Regions from separate parts of the Vibrio sp. V30_P3S12P165 genome, predicted to be linked through region 2. Evidence: predicted binding sites of a transcription regulator. Region 2 holds the regulator's gene; each other region holds the start of a gene.

Region 1 (5,918 bases), on a different contig from region 2:
CGGCTGAAGCACATCACCATTGCCGGTAATAATTAACGATGCTGTTTCATCCGCAACGGCTAAAATCGCTTCTAAACGGCGTAAAGCACGATCGCTGCGCCAATCTTTTGCAAGCTCAACCGCGGCTTTAGTTAAGTGCCCTTGGTGCATTTGTAATTTACTTTCAAAACGTTCAAATAAAGTAAAAGCATCCGCAGTGCCACCAGCGAATCCTGCAAGAACCTTATTGTTATATAACCGGCGGACTTTACGCGCATTGCCTTTCATGACGGTATTGCCCAGTGAGACTTGCCCATCTCCGGCAATCACCACTTTGTTATTACGACGTACAGATACGATGGTAGTCACGTGAGGACCTCTTTATGCTTTTCACTAGGATGTTAGAGACTATATGAGGATAGAGAGAAAATATTTCAAGGGAAAGCCCTTGCATCTCGTGATGATAAAATAGGTTTAACGGTTTTTCATTCACAGATAGTGGTGAGTATTTGCTGAATGGCATGATCAGCACCAAAGGCGAGAAGGCATAACGTTAAGGCCTGCCCTCTCATTCGTCACTTTATTGCGCATCTTTCCAAATGGCACAAGGCTCGATTTTAGCACGCTGTAATTTATGTCGGTCACGCTCTGCGTCACGTTTAAAGGTATAAGGGCCCAAAACGACTCGATACCAACTACTATTTTCTTTCTTACGAATTTTGCTACTCAAACCCTGAAAGGCAATATCTAATTTTCGAGTTTCTGCTTGTTGCAGCGTCTTATAAGCGCCACACTGCATGATGTAAGGGATTTCGGAAATGACTTGCTCTTTGGCGATCACCTCAATCTCACGATTCGGTAACGACTCAACATAATCCCACTTTTCTGTTGGCCGGGGCGGTATAGTTTGAGTCTGAGTTTTACTCGATTGACTTTGCTGTCTACCAGCACTTTGGGGAGCCGGTGACTCGGGTGCTAAGCTTAACCGATAGAGACCATAAATAAAGCCACTCAGTAAAATAAGTGCCAATAACCCGCTCCGCCAGGGTTTACGACCACGTGCTGTTTTTTTGGTCGGCTTTTTGGGGCTACGACCACGCCTTACATAATCTTTATTCGCCACAGACAAATTCAAAAGTTGACAGTTTGACTCATATGTTAATGCAGTTTAAGGACAGATAACAGCAGCAAAGTATCCGTAAACCAGTCAGTCATATGACTCAAGCCAATCCACCATCCGCCATTATCATGTTCTCGGTGGCGCAGTGCTGTCTCTAATCACTAAGTGCGTCTCTAGCAGTCGAGAGCCCGCCTGTACATCATGACCACGTAAGAGTTCTAACATCATAAACATCGCTTGGCGGCCAATTTCATAACGTGGTTGAGAAATCGTGGTTAACGGTGGATCGCAATATTGTGCGAATTGAATGTCATCAAACCCTACCACTGATAAATCTTGCGGAACTCGTAATCCGAGCCGTTTGGCTTCTTGCATGGCACCGATCGCCATTGCATCGTTATGGCAAAAAATTGCGGTCGGCGGCTCAGATAAAGCCAATAATTGACGAACGGCTCTAGCACCAGAATCAAAGGTAAAATCACCTACAACATGATAGGTTGGGTTTTTCGTCAAACCGGCTCGACGCAAAGCCTGCTGATAACCTTGCTGGCGAAATTCGCACAGCACCGCACCTTCAGGGCCGCTGATTTGAGCGACTCGCTTATGTCCCATTTGGGTCAAATAGTTAACGGCTTCAAATGCAGAGGTCAGGTTATCAATATGGACTGTTGGTAGTTCAAGCTCAGGTGCATATTCACACGCCATCACCATAGGCGGCAGATTTTTTTGCTCTGACTTACTGACATCAAAAGGCAAATCGGCTCCCAGTAATAGCATACCATCCGCTTGTTTAGTAAAAACTAAATTGACAAAAGAGCTTTCCCGTTTTCGCTGTTGGCCACTATCGCCCAATAATACCAGATAACCGTGTTCCATCGCCGCATCTTCAATGCCGCGAATGATCTCGGTGTAGTAGGGATCACAAATATCCGGCACAATCGCCACAATGGTTTTGGATTCATTACGTCGTAGATTACGTGCTAAAGAATTGGGGGAATAGCCAGCTTCTAACACCGCCTCTTCCACCCGTTTTCGGGTCGAAGTGGAGACCTTTTCAGGGTTCATCAACGCACGAGATACCGTTGCGGTAGATACGCCTGCAAGCTGGGCAACATCCTTCATTGTCGCCATGTTAAGTTTATCCTCTCTTTCTCTTAATCTTGGGGCCAGCGTTTCGCGGTTGTTCCAGCACAAGCCAACCACAAGCTGATTAATTCAGCTTTAGTGCACTGAACGAAAACGATTCACTGACGCTATCGTGTTGATAGTGTATTGTTTTCTGTAGAGAAAGTTACGGCTTAATTAACAAAATTTGCATTGTAAGTGTGACCGCTATCACGAACAAGGAGTTTTCAGTTTCTTCTTCACCACTGTACGCGTCACATTGGTCAACTTAAATCTTGAGGCTCAATATCCATGCTCCAACGTACTTTACTGGCTAAGGGTAATGACTGAATAGCTGATTTGGCGCTGGTCAATAGACGTTGCATAACGCTACGCGTTGGAGCTTGCAGCAAAAGTTGCCAGCGATATTTGCCCGCTCGCTTGGCCAGTGGTGCTGGCGTTGGCCCCAACACCACCGCCCCTTGTGCAAAAAGAGGATGAACTTGTAACGTTTCACGCACTTGCCTTAAAAAGGTTTCCACCCGCGCCGATTGATTAGCCTCTGCACGAAATAACGTTAAATAGGTGTAAGGAGGCAGTTGTGCTACCTGCCGCTCAGCTAATGCGGTATGCGCAAAATCATCATACCCTTTGTGTAGTAAAGCTTGTAGTAAACGATGCTCTGGATGATGCGTCTGTAAAACCACCTCTCCTGGTTTACTAGCACGCCCAGCCCGGCCGGCAACTTGGATAAACAACTGCGCTAAACGCTCGGCGGCCCGAAAATCACTACTGTATAGCGAGCCATCAACATCCAGTAAGGCGACTAAGGTGACATTGGGGAAGTGATGACCTTTCGCCAACATCTGAGTGCCAATCAAAATCTGATACCGATTATCACGAATAGCCGTTAAGGCTGATTCTAAACTGCCTTTGCGACGCGTGCTGTCTCGATCAATACGAATGGTTCGATAGTCAGGAAAAAGGTGAGCAAGTTGTTGCTCTAGTTGCTCGGTTCCTACCCCAACCGTGACCAGCTGCGTAGAACCACAATGCTGGCAATGTTGAATAACAGCCCGTTGTGAACCACAATGGTGACAACGAATTTCGTTACTGTTTTGATGATAAGTATAATAAGCATCGCAACGCTGACAGTCGGCAATCCAACCACACTCATGACACATAAGTGCCGGAGAATAACCTCGCCGATTCAAAAACAACAGCACCTGACTCCCTTGCGCTAAATGACGACGCATTTCGGCAATCAAAGGCGCAGATAAGCCACTTTCGAGATACTCTCCCTTAATGTCCAGCACTCGGTTTTTCGTCGGCAGTGCCACGCCTGCCCGCTGAGTTAATTGTAAATGGTGATATTTACCAATTAATGCATTATGCAAGGTTTCTAATGCGGGAGTCGCACTACCTAACACAATCGCTACTTGCTCAAGATTTGCTCGCATCACAGCAACATCTCGCGCATGGTAACGTAAGCTATCTTGTTGTTTATAAGAGCTATCATGCTCTTCATCGACAATAATAATGCCCAGTTCAGCAAAGGGAGTCAGCAACGCTGAACGCGTACCAATGATGATCCCAGCCACCTTATCTCGTGCCGCCAACCAGGCATTCAAACGCTCAGTTTCATTTAACCCAGAGTGGATAACCACCACAGGAACGGTAAACCGCTCCCGAAAACGCTGAATCGTTTGTGGTGTTAACCCGATTTCAGGGACGAGAACCAACGCTTGCTTACCCTGCTCCAAAACCGGTTTAATCAAATTAAGATAGACTTCCGTTTTGCCCGATCCCGTCACGCCTTGCAACAGATAGCAAGCAAAACCGCTTTGGCTATTCACGGTGGCAATGGCGATCGCCTGCTCTTGATTGACTTGCGGTTTATCCACCTTAGCTTCAATGTGTTCAGGCCAAGGCTCAACGTATGGCGCTTGCTCTTTCACATCAATCCACTGCTTGTCGCGAAGGGCATTGAGTGTACTACTGATGACGCCTTCATCCAGCAACCTTTGATGAGATAACGGGCCCGCTTGCAATAACTTGATTACTTGTGCTTGCTTGATCGCTCGTCCAAACCCCTGCATAAGTTGGTTTCGTCCCAGCTCAGTCAAGCACCACTCTTTACTCACTGCAAACTCGGCCACCTTGCCTTTACGTAAAGCACTCGGTAAAGCATTGGCTAACGTTTCGCCAAGCGGGTATTGGTAAAACTGACTGCACCACTGAAGTAATGTGTACAGTTTATCTGGCCACAATGGTTGAGTATCCAATACTGATTGAATCGATTTTAACTGCGTGAGTGGAAAATCAGACTCTGACACCAAGGCCGTGACCACGCCCACTAGCGTTTGTCGCCGAAAAGGCACCAACACTCGCCCTCCAATTAATGGAAACAGGTGAGAGGGAATCAAATAGTCAAATTGCTTATCAAGAGGAACAGGTAAAGCAACACGAGCAATGGTTGGGCGCATAACTATCGTCAGCCGTCAAAAAGGAGCAGAAAGCACAGTCTACTGGATGATGCTAAGAAATTCGACTAACAAAAGTGGTGAAAATAGCGTCGAAACCTGTTGATCCTGTAGCGAGGATTCATTACTATATCGCGCCTTAAAGATGCGTAGTATCTTACTGGCATCTGAACAGTATCATTAACATTACGTGTGGTGTCCGGCAATGATTCGGATAGCGACACGGCCTACATTTGAGGTTATCCCATGAAAGCTGGTATCCACCCAGAATATAAAGAAGTTAGCGCAACTTGCTCTTGCGGCAACGCTTTCACTTTCCAATCAACTCTTGGTAAAGAAAGCATCTATCTTGACGTTTGTGACAAATGCCACCCATTCTATACTGGTAAACAACGTATCGTTGATACTGGTGGCCGTGTTGATCGCTTTAACAAACGTTTTGGCGCACTATCAAGTAAAAAGTAATCGCCAAGCAAAAAGTAATCGCGAGTTTAAGCAAAGATTACCCAAGGACGCTACGGCGTCCTTTTTGTTTGTTTTGTAGCGCGGGTTCTTATGCCATGGGCTCCCTTTCCGCCGCCACCGATTGCCAGATACCACAACGAATATAGCGGGTAAGCTGGTCTTATCAGATTAAATCAAACCAGCTTTGCTCGGTTTAAGCACAATCCTACCTAGGCAGTTTGTCTGACATCCTTTAGAATGAGTCGTTCGTTAACAAAACCATAAGAGAACCTCCCTATGTCAGAAGACCAGCAAGACCTTTCTCCAGAAGATGCATTTCGCCAAAGCGCCCTTGATTATCACGCGTTCCCAACGCCGGGAAAAATTGCGATTGCTTTAACTAAGCCAGCCGATTCGGCTGCCGACCTTGCGCTGGCTTACAGTCCAGGTGTTGCTGAACCTGTCCGTGAAATTGCACAGAATGCTGACAATGTCTACAAATACACCGGGAAAGGCAATATGGTTGCCGTCATTTCGAATGGCACCGCCATCTTAGGATTAGGAAACCTTGGCCCAATGGCTTCCAAACCCGTTATGGAAGGGAAAGCGCTCCTGTTTAAGCGTTTTGCTAATCTTGATTCGATTGATATTGAAGTCAAACACCGCACCATTGATGAATTTGTCGATACTGTCGCCAATATCGCCGACTCTTTTGGTGGTATCAACTTAGAAGATATTAAAGCACCAGACTGCTTTGAAATCGAACGTCGCCTAATCGAACGCTGTGA
Region 2 (5,918 bases):
TTTACCAATGGTGGCCATGTCGGATTTATCTCCGGCACCCTCACACAACCGGAGCTTTGGTTAGAAAAAGCCCTCCCCGACTACTACGCAGGGCTGTAAGCCTTTTCATTCGCCTGACCACAAAGCTCGCTGTTTATCACTTTTATCATTCTAAAACGGTGGCTCACCGATTGATCTTCGAACATAAAATAAATTGAGGTATTTATGATCGTACCTTGGCAACAGATCGCCAATGAAACCTTAGAGAATTTAATCCGAGAATTTGTATTAAGAGAAGGGACAGACTACGGTGAAACAGAGGTGAGCTTGCAAGATAAAATCGAGCAAGTAAAGCACCAACTGGAAACAGGAGAAGCGGTGATCGTCTATTCAGAATTACATGAAACGATCGATATCAAAAGTAAAATTCGCTAATTGAGTGTGAATCTGCCATTTTCTGCGGCGAATTTTCCATGATATAGTGAAAACTAACAACACGGTCGCTGTGACCTGTTGAGGATTTATAGACAAGGTTTGTCATGTCAGCAAAATACCCTATTATTGCCGTCACTGGCTCTTCAGGCGCAGGAACCACCACGACATCAGAAGCATTTCGGAAAATGTTCAATATGATGAACATTAAACCCGCTTGGGTCGAAGGAGACAGTTTTCATCGTTTTACCCGCCCAGAAATGGATATTGAAATTCGAAAAGCGCGTGAACAAGGTCGCCACATCAGTTATTTTGGCCCACAAGCGAATGATTTTCCCGCGCTACAAGAATTTTTTCGGGAATATGGTAAATCAGGTACGGGTCAAATTCGCCGTTACCTGCATACGTTTGATGAAGCCGTTCCCTATAATCAAATGCCCGGTACCTTTACCCCGTGGCAACAGCTGCCTGAAGATACTGATGTATTGTTTTATGAAGGACTTCATGGCGGAGTTGTCGATGGCGAAATCAATGTTGCGCAGCATGTTGACTTTTTGATAGGCATGGTACCGATTGTCAATTTAGAATGGATTCAAAAATACGTTCGAGATACCCGTGATAGAGGTCATTCGCGAGAAGCGGTCATGGACTCCATCGTTCGCTCAATGGATGATTACCTTAATTACATCACGCCACAATTTTCTCGCACGCACATTAACTTTCAACGTGTTCCAACGGTTGACACTTCTAATCCACTGAACGCCAAAGGCATTCCTAGCTTAGATGAAAGTTTTGTGGTGATTCGACTGCGAGGGATCAAGAATGTCGATTATCCTTATCTATTAGCGATGATAGACGGTTCATTTATGTCTCGCCACAACACCATCGTTGTCCCCGGTGGAAAAATGAGCTTTACCATGGAGTTAATCGTTCGACCACTACTGCAACAGTTGATTGAATCGGGCAAAATTGGTTAATCATTCCGTGCTAATGACGATTACTTTTCATACCGTGATCATGTGCACACTTTTGCTTAGATTATCCGTACTTTGATACGATTAAAATCAAGAAATCGCCTGAGAAAAAGGATACTATTCCATACCGAACACAAGATAGCTTGCAGCAATTAGGAAGTCCTCTTATTCTAGTTAACCCATTAAGGCTTCGCTAAAATATATGGACAGCAGCGAGCATACCCTGCAGAGGAAGTGAGATATTATGGTTCTAGGTAAACCTCAAACCGACCCAACACTAGAGTGGTTTCTTTCACATTGTCATATTCATAAGTACCCTTCTAAAAGCACGCTGATTCATGCGGGCGAAAAGGCAGAAACTTTGTACTACATTGTCAAAGGGTCTGTTGCGGTACTGATTAAAGATGAAGAAGGTAAAGAGATGATTCTTTCTTACCTTAACCAAGGTGATTTCATCGGCGAGCTTGGTTTGTTCGAAGAAGATCAAGAACGTACCGCTTGGGTTCGAGCTAAATCGCCTTGTGAAGTGGCAGAGATCTCATTTAAAAAATTCCGCCAATTGATTCAAGTTAACCCTGATATTCTGATGCGTTTGTCAGGCCAAATGGCCCGTCGTCTGCAAGTCACCAGCCAAAAAGTTGGCGACCTTGCCTTCTTAGACGTGACTGGTCGTATTGCGCAAACGCTTCTCAACCTAGCAAAACAACCTGATGCAATGACTCATCCTGATGGGATGCAAATCAAAATCACTCGTCAGGAAATTGGCCAAATCGTCGGTTGTTCACGTGAAACTGTGGGTCGTATTTTAAAAATGCTGGAAGAGCAAAACTTAATTTCAGCACACGGCAAAACCATTGTCGTTTACGGTACCCGCTAGCGATATTAAATAACAGATGCACAAAGCTACTTTATTCATTTTAAAGTAGCTTTTTATTTGGTCACGACTTTCTATCTGTGCTCTCAAAAATTTTATCGGCAGAAGCGGCAACAAAGCCTTGATAGAGTTGTCCATTTACCATTGGATAACGTTTAGCAAATTCATAAAAACCACCAGGAATCACTTCAACACCTTCGTGAAACGATACTGGCACCTTATCGGCCATGGTCGAGGACTGTTCTAGTAATACTTCTGGGGTTCCTTTCACTTCACCGCCATGTTCGTTAATGGTGAAGCCTGCCTGACGTAAATGGTCATTGACCGCTTTAACCTGATTGAATGCCTTGAGCTGATTCACACTGACCGTAAAGTGATTTGCCCCATAGCCATGAGCCGCTAACCATGCCGCATATTCGCTCTCTTTGGCTAAGATTTGATAATCAGCAAACGAGAGATCCCATAGACGGCCTGCGTAAAGAAAGTCGACATGATCAAAACGAGACGTATCCACTTGAGCCACTAACTTAGCGACTATCGCTTGTAACTCAGCTGAACACGCTTCAACTTTTAATTCACTAATAAACACTTTCGGCTGCTTAGGATCTGAGTGCTCGTAATGCTTAGCGACTAACTTTTTGCTCTCAAACAAATAATCACCACACGCTTGATAACCTAAGGCTAGAAAAGGCTGAGCTAAAGTATTCATGCCCAGCGGTGCGATATTAAAGGTTCGTAAAGCAATATGGTCATTGATTAGCGGAAAACCTTCTTGTAGTAACTGATGCACTTGCTGCGCAGAAGGACAAAGTCGTGTGGTGTAATCAGCCCATAAGGCTTGGAATAATTCATCAACAGTCATAGCGTCTCCTTATTTTTACCCAACCATTTACTCGTTTATAGGATAAGCTCGATCCCAGGCGCTAAAGTCGTGGGCAATTGTGTGCTTTCCCCTTCCATCGAAGCCATAGGATAAGCGCAATAATCTGCCGCATAATACGCACTAGGACGTAAGTTTCCAGAAGCACCGGGGCCACCAAAAGGCGCATCACCACTGGCTCCGGTCAATGGGCGGTTACGGTTGACAATTCCGGCACGAATATGATCGATAAAATAGCGCCACTCTGTATCGTCGGTAGAAATCAGCCCCGCAGACAACCCAAAACGAGTCTGATTCGCAAATGCGACAGCTTGCTCGAACGTCTGATAACGGACCACTTGCAGCAATGGGCCAAAATATTCTTCATCGGGTAAATTATCGATTTCCGTCACATCAAGAATGGCGGGAGTAACAAACGCAAAATGAGTCAACTGAGCCGCCAACAATGGCTTAGCTCCGAGCGAACATAAATGTTTCTGTGCTTGAATCATTGCCCGTGCTGCGGCAACCGAGATTAACGGCCCCATAAAAGGAGCAGGCTCGGCAAACGGTTCATCAATGATTAAATTGGCCGCAGTACTAACCAACTTCGCTAGCAGTCGATCGTCAGATTCATCAGCAGGAAGATACAAGCGACGAGCACAAGTACAACGCTGCCCTGCACTAATAAAGGCAGATTGAATAATAGTATAAACGGTGGCATCAATCTCACCATACTGCTTCGACACCACCAACGGGTTGTTACCACCCATTTCTAATGCCAACATTTTCTCAGGTTGACCAGCAAACTGACGGTGTAAGAGATGGCCAGTATTGGCGCTCCCCGTGAACAGTAATCCATCAATATTCGCAGAACTTGCTAGCGCAATGCCCGTCTCTTTACCACCTTGCACAAGGTTCAGCACACCATCGGGTAATCCCGCTTGTTGCCAAAGCTTGGCCGCTAATTCGCCACACCAAGGTGTTTGTTCTGAAGGTTTAAATACGACCGTATTACCCGCCAATAAAGCCGGAACAATATGTCCATTCGGTAGATGAACAGGAAAGTTATAAGGGCCAAATACCGCCATGACTCCCAGCGGGCGATGACGTAACACTAGTTGACTTCCCGCAGTTGCACGGTGTTGTTCCCCTGTGCGATCTTGATAAGCCCGAATGGAAATGGCAATTTTTCCCGCCATCGCTGCAGCTTCAGTGCGTGCTTCCCATAACGGTTTTCCGGTCTCTTTAGCGATGATTTCTGCGATATTTTCACTATTGGCTTGAACAAGATCAGCAAAGCGGAGCAGGATTTGCTCTCGCTCATGATAGGGACAATTTTTCCAACGAATAAAGGCCGAACGGGCCGCTGCAATCGCTTGCTCTACTTGAACTTGACTCGCACTATTTCCTTGCCAAATTACGCAACCGTTATATGAACTGAGTGAGGAAAAAACCTCTCCATCACCAGCTAACCATTGCCCATTAATCCATTGTGTCATGATCTTGCCCCTTTATTTTATTGCGCTAGAATCCGCAACCAGTCTCCTTGCTCGACCTCTAGTACTTTCGCGACGTCAGGTGTAATGATCACCACCTCACGTTCTCGGTTATAGCCCGCCTTGGCTGCCGTTGCCCGAAAATTCTCAAAGGTACAATTACACATTAAGTAATCTTGCCCACTAGCATGGCGAGCCACTTCAACTCGAGCCCGTACGGAGTGACGCACAGACTCAATGTGACGAAGGTCACATTCTACTGTTGGGCCGGCATCAAAAATGTCGACATAATTACGACAAGTAAACCCCTCTTGTTCAAGCAAAGCTAATGCTGGTCGAGTATTGTCATGCACTTGCCCGATCACCGCTTGCGCTTCTGGACTGAGCAAGTTGATATAAATCGGTAGCTTTGGCATCAAATCAGCAATAAAACCTTTTTTACCAATACCGGTCAGATAGTCAGCCAGTGTAAAGTCAATCGAGAAAAAGTGCTGTTGTAACCACTGCCAGAAGGGAGAGTTACCCTTGTCATCCGAAACGCCGCGCATTTCCGCAAAAATAGTTTGCGAGAAGCGCTCTGGATGCTCTGCCATCATTAAAAAACGGCTTTTCGATAACAAACGGCCATTTAAGCCTTGGCGGTAAGGCTCACGTAGGAATAATGTACATATTTCACTGCACCCAGTGTAATTATTGCCAAACGTCAACAGTTTAACCGTATTATGCACCCCCAACTTATGAGATGAATGGACAATGGTACTGATATGATAGGAATAACTCGGGCGATCCCAACCAACAGCCGCTTCAATTCCGGTTGTCCCCACCACCTCACCCGTCTCTGAATCCACCCCAACCATCAGATAGCCTTCATCACTCGGATATAACACCTCTGCTTTGGCAAAGCTATATTCTGAGTGCTCGATGCGTTTCGTTAGCAGTTCTTGATTGACCGGCAATGAAGTAAAGCCATAACCGGACTCTACCGCACAAGTATGTAAAGCGTCGAAGTCTGAGATGGCAATTGGACGAATAACTAGCATCAATATTCCCTCCTGACGCATGAAGAATCTAGGGTTTGTTGACCTTTCGCGATTAAATTTTGTTCGAAAGGTCAACTGCCCCTAGGGAGAGAGATGAAACCTAGAGGCACACCCACCGGCTCCATGGTGGATGTAGTGAATCAAGCGATCTAAACCAGTGAAGCAATCGCTTGATCCAATTTTTCCAAACCAAGTTCGATCTCTTGCTGACTAATAATCAGCGATGGGGTAATGCGTATTACACTGGCTCCCGCCACCAAG
Region 3 (5,918 bases), on a different contig from region 2:
ATTATCAGCCACACCTTGGATGAAAAAGTAGATTTCTTCACGGGTTAAAACTTCGCCGTCACGCTTGCGACGGATGATCTCTTGCGGTAAAAATGCATGAGATATAGACATAAGCGCCTCCCAAGCTCTCGATAAGAGCCATGGTCTAAATCGTGTATAGAAGATTTAGGTGGCGAGATTCGCCACCGATAGATAAACCAGAAACTTAGTAAGCGGTAGGATCAGCCTGTTGCTCTGAAACGCCTAATGTATTGAGGAGATTGGTCAATAAACTAGAAGCACCAAAGCGATAATGGCGGCTATCAACCCAATGATCCCCTAAGATTTCATCTGCCATGGCTAAGTAGAGAGCAGCATCTTCAGCGCTACGAACACCACCTGCAGGTTTAAAACCGACCTGCTTCGCCACGCCCATATCACGAATAACTTCTAACATCATTCGAGCATACTCAGGGGTCGCATTGACAGGCACTTTACCGGTTGAAGTTTTGATAAAATCAGCCCCAGCCTCAATTGCAATTTGCGAGGCTTGTTTAATCAATGCTTCTTCTTTTAGTTCACCGGTTTCAATAATGACTTTTAGCAGAACATGATTGCCACAAGCGTTTTTACACGCTTTGACCAAATCAAAACCCACCTGCTGATTGCCCGCCATCAAAGCGCGGTAAGGAAACACAACATCAACCTCATCGGCACCATAAGCTATTGCAGCCTTAGTTTCAGCAACTGCGATATCAATATCATCATTACCGTGGGGAAAGTTCGTTACCGTCGCAATTCGAATTTCTGGGGTTCCCTGCTCGCGAAGGGTCTTCTTAGCAATAGGAATAAAGCGAGGGTAAATACAAATAGCTGCCGTATTACCCACGGGACTTTTAGCATCATGACAAAGTTGGATAACTTTAGCATCAGTGTCATCGTCATTTAATGTTGTTAAGTCCATTAATTTGAGTGCACGTCGTGCTGCAGCTTTTAAATCGCTCATTTCTATCTCCGATCAATATATTCAATTAGTTCACTACTTAATGTGACGTTCACTCAACTAAGTAGCCACAAAATGAACGGACTTGGTTCCCTGAAGACTCGGTGCATCGCACCAATTGCTGTCCTTGTCACCGCACAGTACCAATAGGTATGGCACAACAATCTATGATTGCGGTGTCTATCTCGGGTAAATCATTTTACCCATGCTTGAATTTTACCGCTTGTCTCATCAAACATCGACATGACTGTCACTTCACTGACTACATGCTATAGCGGTTGCTCATAAAACGATAGCAAGATAGAAAGCGCAAACGGTTTGTATCTCAAAATAACCTAAGCCTAAACTCTTTGATGGGCTAAAAACACAAATTCCCCCGTAACAACTGCTTGCTACGGAGGAATAAGAGCTGGCGTCTATAAATTCAATTCCTAACCGGTTAGAAAGAAAGGAATAAGCCTGCGATGGTCGCTGCCATCAAGTTAGAGAGTGTGCCCGCAACCACCGCCTTGATACCCATGCGAGCAATATCGCCACGGCGTGAAGGTGCTAAGCTACCTAAGCCACCCAATAGAATTGCGATAGAAGATAAGTTCGCAAAACCACACAATGAAAAGGAAATAATCGCTTTGGTTTTTTCAGTCAATACCGCAGGCGCGGCATCGGTTAGATAAGGCGCAAACTGAGAATAAGCAACAAACTCATTGGCAACCGTTTTTAGACCAATAAACTCACCAGCAATGGTGGCTTCTTCCCATGGCACCCCAAGCATGAACGCTAAAGGAGAGAATAGCTGACCTAAAATCATTTCTAAGGTCAGTTCAGGCTTATCAAACCAACCACCGATACCACCAAGCATACCATTAATCAGAGCTATCAAACCGATAAAGGCAATCAACATCGCCCCCACATTAAGCGCTAATTGTAGGCCGGCAGAAGCACCACCTGCTGCTGCATCAATCACGTTAGCTGGCTTTTCATCTTCAGCCGCTTCAATGCCATGAATTTGGTCAACCGGCTTGTCGGTTTCAGGCATGATAATTTTTGCAAACAGTAACCCGCCGGGGGCAGCCATAAACGATGCAGCAACCAAGTATTCAATTTTAACACCCATTGAGGCATAACCGGCCAACACACCACCCGCAATCGAGGCTAAACCACCACACATCACAGCAAATAGCTCTGATTGAGTCATTTTCGGCACAAATGGGCGAACCACTAACGGAGCTTCAGTTTGCCCTACGAAAATGTTTGCCGCAGCAGACATCGATTCTGCACGAGAAGTTCCCAGCGCTTTTTGTAACCCGCCGCCTAGAATTCTAATGACCCACTGCATAACACCAAGATAATAAAGCACAGAGATCAAAGCAGAGAAGAAAATAAGTGTTGGAAGAACGCGGAATGCAAAGATGAATCCGCCCCCACCAAACAGCTCAAACATCTTCCCTGAAACTAATCCTCCGAACAAGAAGGATGTACCATCGTTACCATAGTTGATAACGCTCGATACTGCGTCAGAGAAGCCACGTAATAGTTCTTGTCCCCAAGGAACATAAAGAATAAATGCCCCTAAGGAAAATTGGATAGCAAAAGCGCCACCCACGGTTCTGAGATTGATAGCTTTACGGTTTGATGATAATAATACTGCGATAGCAAGTAAAAATATCATACCGATTAGGCTCATAAACAGGCTCATGGTTTATGACTTCCTTATAAGTTAAATATTGGCGTGTTACAAAAATGAAGCTCAAAAGCAGAGCAATTATACGCACCGCAATCAAGATAAAGTACCGCACCGTTCACACTTTATTATAAGATTCACTATACATTCACATATTTATGTGATTAAAGTCACCATTAATAACCCTATTGGCCAAGCGTGGAAAAATAAACTAGCTTGGTAGCTTGAATACTTGATGGCTATTTTGCCAAAGCTGATCAACTAATTGATAAGGTTCTTGTTGCTTGAGTAAAGCGAGTTCATTGAGGATTAATGGTAACTGGCTCGGAGTATTCGTGCGCCCTTGAAATCCAAATAATGGCATATCTGGAGAGTCGGTTTCTAGCACGAGATGTTCAAGCGGGATCGCCGCCACTGTTCGGCGAGTTTTTTTCGCTCTTGGATAAGTGATAACACCACCAATACCAAGTTTAAACCCTAATGCAATAAACTGTTTTGCTTCTTGTTCACTGCCGCTGAAAGCATGGATAACTCCACCTTGGGTAAAACGCGACTGTTTGAGGAGCTGTAATAAACGCTGATGGGTTTTCCGACTATGCAATATCACGGGTAACTGAGCGTTTTGTGCCATCGCTAGCTGCCTTGTTAAGATCATTTCTTGGTGCTGGGCTGTATCACTGATCATTGCATCTAAGCCGCACTCTCCGACAGCCACACAGGCATCACTCGCCTGCGCAAGATACAGCTCTAACCGATCAAAGCAATGACAAACGGGGAGAGAAGGCAAAAAGTGGGGGTGAATCCCTAACGCATAATAGAATATATCACCATGATATTTAGCGAGTCGTGCAACTGTGGCCCAATTCTGAGGGCCGACACTGGGAAGCAAAAACCGTATCACACCTTGCAGTTTAGCTCGCTCAAGTTCACACGCTAATCTCTGCTCAAAGATAGGCAGATCAAGGTGGCAGTGCGTATCAAACAGCCGATATTCCGACTCATTTAGCTTGGGATGATGTGACATCATCACTATGCTTCTCTGTTAAATCATTATACTTCTCTGTCAAATCACTATGCTTCTCTGTCGAATCATCGTATTTCTCTTGTCGATAAGGCACACAACTGCGTTTTTGCTCTGGAGTTAACCCCCATTGTTTACACCATGCATCGTAACGAGCGATAACATCTGATATCCACGGCCACATAAAATCTCCCTCACTGCTCGTCACGTTTGAATACAAGCTCAGTTGGGGTTGATTCTTGCTCATCAAAATAGTAACCAGCCACATTAAACTGAGTCAGTGCTTGTACCGAAGAAATTTGTTCATCAATAATATAACGCGCCATCATACCGCGTGCTTTTTTGGCATAAAAGCTGATCACTTTATATTGACCATTTTTATGATCTTTAAAGATAGGGGTAATAACCTGCGCATCCAATTGATTCACTTTAACCGCTTTAAAATATTCATTAGAGGCAAGATTGACTAAGACATGATCATCTTGAGCTTGAATAGCTTCATTGAGTTTATCCGTGATAATCTCTCCCCAGAATTGGTACAAATTACTACCGCGCGGGTTATCAAGTTTTGTCCCCATTTCTAATCGGTAAGGTTGCATCAGATCGAGCGGTTTTAGTACTCCATATAATCCAGAAAGTATTCGCAAATGCTGTTGAGCGAATGCTAAACCTTCATCGCTCAATGAATCAGCGGCTAAGCCTGTATAGACATCACCTTTGAAGGCAAAAATCGCTTGGCGTGCATTCTCAAAGCTAAAGTGTTCACTCCACTGGGCAAAACGAGCAACATTTAACCCAGCAATTTTATCGCTGACTTTCATTAACCGAGCGATATCCTCAGGCGTTAGCTGTCGACAAACATCGATTAAGGCTTGTGAATATTCAATCAATTCGGGTTGCGTGTAACTTTGGCTAGGCAGCGGGGACTCATAATCGAGCGTCTTTGCCGGTGAAACCACTATCAACATCGCTATATCCTATATTTGAGTTATTGAGCAACTTACTAGCCTACAAAAAAAGCCATGCATTGTCTGCATGGCTTTGACTATCTTTTTCATAGCGCATATCTATTGCGATTTATGATTATCCCAAATTCCATCTTCTAACTGAGATTTCAGCTCAGGGTAATCATTGGCATCAAACGTGGGAAGTTTTCCAGCTTTAAGCTGACGGTTATAATCTTTTGCCAATTTAACAACAATTCCTGATAACAATAAAATTGCCACTAAGTTAACAATCGCCATCAGTCCCATAGAGACATCCGCCATGGACCAGACAACCGGCAATGTGGCTAACGAACCAAACATCACCATACCCAAAACGATGATCCGGAACACCACTAATCCTTTCTTATTATTGTGCTCTAAGAAAATTAGATTCGTCTCAGCATAAGAGTAGTTTGCAATAATAGAAGTAAAAGCAAAAAAGAAGATAGCGAAAGCAATGAAGATACTTCCCCAATCACCAACTTGGGAACTTAATGCACGCTGCGTCAATTCAATCCCTGTCAGTTCGCCATGAGGAACGTATTCACCAGACATTAAAATAATCGCCACAGTTGCTGAACAGATAACGATCGTGTCAACAAATACACCAAGCATTTGAACATAACCTTGAGAGGCTGGATGTGGTGGATAAGGTGTAGCTGATGCAGCAGCATTCGGCGCTGACCCCATACCCGCTTCGTTTGAGAATAAACCACGTTTAACTCCGTTAATCATCGCTTGAGCAATGGCATAACCGACCCCACCCGCGGCAGCTTGTTCTAATCCAAATGCACTTCTAAAGACTAAACTAATAACATCAGGCAACTTATCGATATTAATAATCATGACCGCCAAGGCAATCACAATATAGGCTAACGCCATAAAAGGAACAATCAGCTCCGCTGTGCGGGCAATTTTACGAATCCCACCAAAAATGACAAATGCAGACAGCAGAACAATAGCAATACCGACATACAAAGGTTGAAAACCAAAAGCCGTATGCATAGCACTAGAAATTGAATTGGCTTGTACTGCGTTAAATACCAGACCGAAGGCAATAATCAGAAAGATAGAAAACAGAACGCCCATCCAACGCATTCCGAGTCCCTTTTCCATATAATAAGCTGGGCCACCACGGTAGTTGCCATCCTTATCGCGTGTTTTGTAGAGCTGGGCTAAGGTACTCTCAGCAAATGACGTCGCCATTCCGACCATTGCGGTCATCCACATCCAGAAAATGGCACCTGG

Evidence for each region. The regulator CRP, encoded in region 2, controls carbon source genes, mostly activating them, when cyclic AMP is high. The targets are predictions, from matches to a motif close to TGTGANNNNNNTCACA.
Region 1: the regulator CRP is predicted to act here: its motif matches at 2,424-2,439, upstream of cytR (DNA-binding transcriptional regulator CytR).
Region 3: the regulator CRP is predicted to act here: its motif matches at 2,823-2,838, upstream of CAG57_RS07360 (NupC/NupG family nucleoside CNT transporter).

The regions. Positions count from the first base shown of each region.
Region 1 is NZ_WXWH01000060.1:46,467-52,384, forward strand. Features, by position in the region: gene hslV (ATP-dependent protease subunit HslV) at 1-348, opposite strand, end outside; gene CAG57_RS12275 (SPOR domain-containing protein) at 560-1,102, opposite strand; gene cytR (DNA-binding transcriptional regulator CytR) at 1,226-2,269, opposite strand; gene priA (primosomal protein N') at 2,488-4,689, opposite strand; gene rpmE (50S ribosomal protein L31) at 4,933-5,151, shown strand; gene CAG57_RS12295 (malic enzyme-like NAD(P)-binding protein) at 5,428-5,918, shown strand, end outside.
Region 2 is NZ_WXWH01000055.1:97,837-103,754, forward strand. Features, by position in the region: gene CAG57_RS11395 (hydrolase) at 1-99, shown strand, start outside; gene CAG57_RS11400 (YheU family protein) at 205-414, shown strand; gene CAG57_RS11405 (phosphoribulokinase) at 519-1,388, shown strand; gene crp (cAMP-activated global transcriptional regulator CRP) at 1,630-2,262, shown strand; gene CAG57_RS11415 (DUF1338 domain-containing protein) at 2,324-3,121, opposite strand; gene astD (succinylglutamate-semialdehyde dehydrogenase) at 3,157-4,620, opposite strand; gene astA (arginine N-succinyltransferase) at 4,638-5,657, opposite strand; gene CAG57_RS11430 (aspartate aminotransferase family protein) at 5,807-5,918, opposite strand, start outside.
Region 3 is NZ_WXWH01000036.1:643-6,560, reverse strand. Features, by position in the region: gene deoA (thymidine phosphorylase) at 1-111, opposite strand, end outside; gene deoC (deoxyribose-phosphate aldolase) at 206-985, opposite strand; gene CAG57_RS07360 (NupC/NupG family nucleoside CNT transporter) at 1,422-2,678, opposite strand; gene CAG57_RS07355 (TatD family hydrolase) at 2,875-3,690, opposite strand; gene CAG57_RS16050 (hypothetical protein) at 3,662-3,868, opposite strand; gene yaaA (peroxide stress protein YaaA) at 3,879-4,652, opposite strand; gene CAG57_RS07345 (alanine/glycine:cation symporter family protein) at 4,752-5,918, opposite strand, start outside.